Linked DNA regions of Formosa sp. Hel1_33_131. The protein of the gene in region 1 binds, or shares a complex with, the protein of each later gene. Links are inferred from orthologs where the notes say so. Each region holds a gene or a part of one and is shown in the gene's direction. Other genes may lie near its edges.

Evidence for each region. The genes of interacting proteins can lie anywhere in the genome.
Region 2: the proteins of metK (region 1) and groL are in contact, whole or in part, in a cryo-EM structure (PDB 8P4O), measured with the Escherichia coli proteins. The link is inferred for Formosa sp. Hel1_33_131 from one-to-one orthologs.

The regions. Positions count from the first base shown.
Region 1 is NZ_CP017260.1:1,056,872-1,060,488, forward strand. Bases 357-3,332 are described here. They hold metK (methionine adenosyltransferase), read left to right. Parts: upstream 357-1,207; coding sequence 1,208-2,458; downstream 2,459-3,332. Other genes in these bases: FORMB_RS04715 (acyloxyacyl hydrolase), read right to left, coding at 357-990; FORMB_RS04725 (hypothetical protein), read right to left, coding at 2,465-3,332. Also shown: more of FORMB_RS04715, read right to left, coding at 1-356; more of FORMB_RS04725, read right to left, coding at 3,333-3,617. UniProt on the Escherichia coli protein: Catalyzes the formation of S-adenosylmethionine (AdoMet) from methionine and ATP.
Region 2 is NZ_CP017260.1:1,735,210-1,738,505, reverse strand. The notes cover bases 1-2,976. They hold groL (chaperonin GroEL), read left to right. Parts: upstream 1-662; coding sequence 663-2,291; downstream 2,292-2,976. Other genes in these bases: FORMB_RS07825 (heavy-metal-associated domain-containing protein), read right to left, coding at 2,902-2,976; FORMB_RS07830 (hypothetical protein), read right to left, coding at 2,546-2,791; FORMB_RS07840 (co-chaperone GroES), read left to right, coding at 368-643; secG (preprotein translocase subunit SecG), read left to right, coding at 1-226. Also shown: more of FORMB_RS07825, read right to left, coding at 2,977-3,255; FORMB_RS07820 (TonB-dependent receptor), read right to left, coding at 3,276-3,296.

The DNA.
Region 1 (3,617 bases):
ACCGATTCTATTATAGATACGTCCTTCAAATTCATAGGGGTAATACAGGTAATATCCCGCCTGAGTGACAAGCGACCAGTTATTTATAAATAATTCATAACCCAAAAATCCACCAATGCGTTTATAGTCGGCATCCGGGTCTGATGGTTGTTCAGGAAATGCAACACTTCGGTAGTGGATTTCTTCTTGTAAAGCCTTTGAAAAGAACGCTTCTACCCCCACTTGAAATGCACTGAAAAAATTAATACGCTTGTCCACATAGGCTGAAAGTGTATAAAATGGAAATTGTTCACTTCCTACCACATCTGTTTGACTGAGACCAGAGCGCAGGACAAAATTGTATTTGAACGCTGTGGAGACCGCTGGGTGTTCTACGGACTCTTCGTAGACGATTTCCTTTGTATCTAAATCATAATTCAAGCCAATATTTAATGAGATGGTATTTACACTTGTGTTGGGAGATTTAAAACTTCCATTGGAGGCGTGAAAGAACACCAATCCTGTTTGAAGTCCGATAGGACCTAATAGGTTTGGTTTTTTATAGTTTAACATCAGATAGGGACTGCCTAATAATTTGGATCCAAATGCAACGTTTTTTGGGTTTGAATTTTTATCATACGGGTTTGACGCAACTACAATCCCTTGCCCAACGCGCAGCATCAATCGGCGTTTGAAGAAGTAAAAATTAAAATGACCGTAAAACCCAAATGTATTTCCGAGTACCTCATTTTTTAGATCTTGATACATAAAAGAGGCTCCATAATCTGGGTAATTATAGCGTTGCTGCCACTCCTTTTTTCCATCTGTTCGGTGGTTCCATCCCAGTATAATTCCTTCTGGATGGCCTTTAATAAGATGTAATATATTGGTATTATGAACCGGAATGTTTCCTTTGAAATAATTAACATCTACAAAGCTGCTGCTTTGATTTTCCTGCGAAAAACCAAAGAAGACCATACATCCAAAAAAACAACCTAGAAACCGATTCATTTCAAAATAATAAGACCGTAAAAGTAAAGTAAATATTTAAATACCTATTGTAGAGATGTGGAATATAACTTTTTTATTCATCCAATATTTAGTAAGTTTGTGGCTTAATACCGAGGACAAATTTGATCTGATTGCAACCTCATTAAAAAAAGCTAAAGCAGTACGTACTACTCCATTAGCCCGCAATCCTATTTTTTGTTCTCATAAAACACTGTTTATGAGTTATTTATTTACATCCGAAAGCGTTTCAGAAGGCCACCCAGACAAGGTTGCCGACCAAATTAGTGATGCTTTAATCGATCATTTTTTAGCGTTTGACCCAGACTCAAAAGTAGCTTGTGAAACTTTGGTGACCACTGGTCAAGTATTTTTAGCTGGAGAAGTTAAATCTAACACCTATCTGGATGTGCAAAAAATTGCACGCGATACCATCAACAAAATTGGTTATACCAAAGGAGAATATATGTTTGATGGCAACTCTTGTGGAGTGCTTTCAGCAATTCATGAGCAATCCGAAGACATCAACAGAGGGGTGGACAGAGGCGCTGAAGAACAGGGTGCTGGCGATCAAGGAATGATGTTTGGATATGCCACAAATGAAACCGAAAACTATATGCCGTTGGCATTGGATTTATCGCACCGTATCTTAATTGAACTCGCAGCCATGCGCCGCGAAGGCACCGATATCACTTATATAAGACCCGATTCTAAAAGTCAGGTGACCATTGAATATGATGATGATAATACACCAAATAGAATTGATGCGATTGTGATTTCTACCCAACACGATGATTTTGACGAAGAGACGGCTATGTTGGCAAAAATTCGAGAGGATTTAAAAACAAAATTAATCCCTAGAGTGGTTGCAAAACTGCCTTCGCATATTCAAGATTTATTTAATGACCAGATTACGTATCACATCAACCCAACAGGTAAGTTTGTGATTGGAGGGCCTCATGGCGATACAGGTCTTACGGGTCGAAAAATTATCGTTGATACTTATGGCGGTAAAGGCGCGCATGGTGGCGGTGCATTCTCTGGAAAAGACCCAAGTAAGGTGGACCGTAGTGCGGCTTATGCCACGCGTCACATTGCTAAAAATATGGTAGCAGCAGGACTTTGTTCGGAAGTCTTGGTGCAAGTGAGTTATGCCATTGGCGTTGCAGAACCTATGGGTGTTTTTGTGGATACTTATGGCACCAGCCCTTTTAATTTAACGGATGGTGAAATTGCAGATCACATCTCAAAACTATTTGATTTACGTCCGGCAGCGATCGAAAAACGTTTAAAACTCCGCAGGCCCATTTATAGCGAAACAGCGGCTTATGGTCACATGGGTCGTGAACACAAGACAGTGACTAAAACCTTTCATCAACCGAATGGCGAAAGTTTGACTTTGGAGGTTGAATTGTTTACGTGGGAAAAACTAGATTATGTCGATGTGATTAAAGAGGCTTTTGGAATTTAACTGTTTTTAGTTAAAATAATTCATTAAAAAATCTTCCGAAAAATAGGGGTAGTTTAATTGCGTACTTAGGTCGGTATAGTTCTTCTTTATGAGTTTCTTTTTGGAGGTCGTTTTCGTAGTTCCAAATACATAAATTTGATGTATAATCGTGATAAATTCTTGATAGCTATAGTGACAATCGTCTAGACTAAAAAGACGGATGTATTTTTTCTCGTTCAACGTATCTTCCTGTATTTTGTAATAAAATGCACACATCAAATAGCAGAAATTCAAGTGGTTTTTTTGATAATAAAAATCAGGCTTCTGATCTATGGCCATTTTATCAATTAGAAACACCATCAGCTGTTGGTTCTTAGTGAGTATCGCCGTGGTGTGCAACTCGTAATAATAGTCTAGTTTATTAGATTTTTTTAAGTGAACTTTATGATAGGTGTTTAAAATTTCCGATGTGTTTTTGGGTTCATTTACCAGTAGTTTTAAGGCTAACAAACGACTGCACAGAATAGGATTTAAATCCGTTGAGAAAATTAAATCTTTGTGACGATCCACCACCTTTTTATGATTTAGAAAATTTTTAAACTCTAAAATTGCAGAGGTGAATACCGTTATTTCTTTTGTGGGGGGATTGCGGTCAATGGTTTCTGTCCAACTCCCATAATAGCCATTCAAATTAGAATAATCTACAAAGGTTAAATAGACACATTGTAAAAAATTGGTATTTTTAAGCAATACCGTGTCAAGTTCAGGTTGCTTTCGTACTAACAATCCTAATGAATTTCCTAAATACAATACTTCTGAATAGGAAAAATTCTCAAAAGCGAGCTCTTTCAATTTGAACAACTCATCTATTAAACGGTAGCTTCTAACATGAAGCAATTCTCTAATTAATAAGACGATAAAACCCGTGAAATCTTCAAGACTTTTTTTGGTGGATTTCACTAAGGCAATAATTGCGGCTTCATCCCCATCGTAAACCGCTTTGTAGGTGATCTGAGACAAATCAATTTTCTCTTTATACAGATGCGTTTGCGTAAAATGAATGTAGTTTTTATATCCAATAAATTGAGCTAAGGTGTTTGTCGTTTTAATGTTTGGCTTGGTGTAAGGAGCCAAACCATACAAGCGTCTAATGGTACTGTAACTTATGTCAATATCTAGC
Region 2 (3,296 bases), 680 kb from region 1 along the record:
TAAAAAAACATCCGACTTTTTGGACAAAAGCACATGGGCACTCGCAACATTATTGTTGGCCTTAATTTTACTATCTAATATTGCTATTGTAGGTCCTAGCAACAGTCAAGAATCTAAAGCTCTTGATTTAGATGCAGCACCAACAACAACTCAACCTGTAGCAGTCCCTGTTCAAGAGACAACTACTGAAGAGAGTTCAACGCCAGAAGCAACGGATTCAGAGTAAAACAAATGCTTTATAAAAATTACAAAATGTCAACGCCAACACGTTGACATTTTTTGTTTCTGAAAGTTTGTCAGTTCAATGGGCTTGGCACACTTTTAGAAAGTATAAATACGAATTTAACAACACTAAAAATTAAAATATATGGCTTTAAATATCAAACCATTAGCTGACAGAGTTCTTGTAGAACCACAGCAGGCTGAAACAACAACCGCTTCTGGAATTATCATCCCTGATAATGCGAAAGAGAAACCTCAAAAAGGCACCGTGGTTGCTGTGGGTAAAGGCACTAAAGATGAGCCTACAACTGTAAAGGTTGGCGATGCAGTACTTTACGGAAAATATGCTGGAACAGAGCTTAAACTAGAAGGAACTGATTATCTAATCATGCGAGAAAGTGATATTCTTGCAATTGTTTAATTTTTAAAAAATAAAAGAAATGGCAAAAGATATAAAATTTGATATAGATGCACGTGACGGATTGAAACGTGGCGTTGATGCACTCGCAAATGCAGTAAAAGTAACTTTAGGACCTAAAGGTCGTAATGTGATTATTGGCAAAAGTTTTGGTGCACCACAAGTGACTAAAGATGGTGTTTCAGTAGCAAAAGAAGTTGAATTGGAAGATGCTCTAGAAAATATGGGTGCTCAAATGGTTAAAGAAGTTGCTTCTAAAACCAACGATTTAGCTGGAGATGGTACCACAACAGCAACCGTTTTAGCACAAGCAATTGTAAAAGAAGGTTTGAAAAATGTAGCTGCTGGTGCGAATCCAATGGATTTGAAACGTGGAATTGATAAAGCAGTCACATCCATCATCACGGATTTAGAAAAGCAAGCAAAGAAAGTTGGAAATTCTTCTGAGAAAATTCAACAAATTGCATCTGTTTCTGCCAATAACGATAATACTATCGGAGAACTTATTGCCTTGGCATTTGGGAAAGTTGGTAAAGAAGGTGTCATCACAGTAGAGGAAGCCAAAGGAATGGACACTTATGTAGATGTGGTTGAAGGAATGCAATTTGACAGAGGGTATTTAAGTCCTTATTTTGTGACCGATGCCGATAAAATGATTGCTGATTTAGAAAATCCTTATATTTTATTATTTGATAAAAAGATTTCAAACCTTCAGGAAGTGCTTCCAATTTTGGAGCCTGTAGCACAATCTGGACGTCCACTTTTAATTATTGCTGAAGATGTAGATGGCCAAGCCTTAGCTACTTTAGTGGTCAATAAATTAAGAGGTGGTCTTAAAATCGCTGCAGTGAAAGCACCTGGATTTGGAGACCGTCGTAAAGCAATGCTCGAAGATATCGCCATCCTTACAGGTGGTACCGTGATTTCAGAAGAACGTGGATTTTCTTTAGAGAATGCAGACTTAAGTATGTTAGGAACTGCCGAAACAGTGACTATTGACAAAGACAATTCAACGATTGTCAATGGAGCTGGAAAAGCGGATGATATCAAGGCGCGTGTGAATCAAATCAAGGCGCAGATAGAAACAACGACTAGCGACTATGACAAAGAGAAACTACAAGAACGCTTGGCGAAGTTAGCTGGGGGTGTTGCAGTCCTTTATGTAGGCGCTGCTAGTGAGATTGAAATGAAAGAAAAGAAAGACCGCGTAGATGATGCACTTCATGCGACGAGAGCCGCTGTTGAAGAAGGCATTGTTGCTGGTGGAGGTGTTGCGCTTGTAAGAGCTCAAAAAACACTCGAAAAACTAACCGCAGCCAATTTGGATGAAGTTACCGGAATTCAAATCGTGTCTAAAGCGATTGAAGCTCCCTTACGTACCATTGTAGAAAATGCTGGTGGCGAAGGAAGTGTAGTGATCAATAAAATCCTAGAAGGTAAAGGCGATTTTGGTTACGATGCCAAAAATGATGTCTATGTAGACATGCTTAAAGCTGGAATTATTGATCCTAAAAAAGTAACGCGTGTGGCTTTGGAAAATGCTGCTTCTGTAGCAGGTATGATCCTCACAACAGAATGTGCTTTAATTGACATTAAAGAAGACGCTGCTGCAATGCCTCCTATGGGTGGCGGGATGCCAGGGATGATGTAAATCTCCACATACAATAACAATCAAAAAAAGCTCCTGAAATTACATTCAGGAGCTTTTTTTGTGATTTAATAACTAGGTGTCACAAATTGTGATACCTAATATTATTTTATAAATCACACACTATTATTCACTTTGAAACCCTTTTAAAAATTTTTCAACTTCTCTAACAGTGTGAAATTTATTTATTCTGTCAAGTTCATCGAAATAAGAGTGTTTAGCTTTTGCTCCCCAAATCACATCCATCATAAAAATCTTTATTCTGAAATGTTAAATTTCTTCCTAGCTTCAGACGTCACTTCTTCGTGAGTAAAAAAGTCTCCGTTTTTTATGCTTTCTCTACTTTCTATTAGGAGCTCTTGTATTTCTTTTGGCAACTCCTCAAAAAAGTCAACTTGGTCTTTTGAATACGTTTCATATAAAGCATCCACCATACGCAAAAAACGATCATCAACCTTCCCGATCGCTTCTTTCCATTTATTTCTTAATTCTACTGTTCCCATAATAATATTGGTTACGATATAAACAAATATAGCTAATTATATCCAAATTTAATTTGAGTTATGCTTGCCTCTCCGTATTCTGTGACCGATCGGACATAAACTCACTAAAACTATTTATGTTCCTCTACAACCTCATCTTCTCTGTACTTACAACACGGGTGGACACTGTTATAAGCTTCGTCAGTTGCTTTCAGTTCTTTAGTGTCATGACCAACACCTGCAATGTTTTTTTGGATGGTCGTGAGGTCGGTTTTGTTTTCATCAAAAATGAGTCTTAACTCGTGACTTTCTACGTTCCAAACAGCAGATTTAACCCCTTTTGTTTTAAGGCTCGCTTTTTCAATACGATTTTTACACATCATACAAACACCGTCCACTTCAAAAGACGCTCTCGCATTTTTATTTTGAGCAAAACTCAACGTGGTCATGCATAGGATGGTGAGTGATAAGAAAACTGTTTTCATAATGTTTGTGTTTATATTTATTAATTTAATTTATAGCGTAA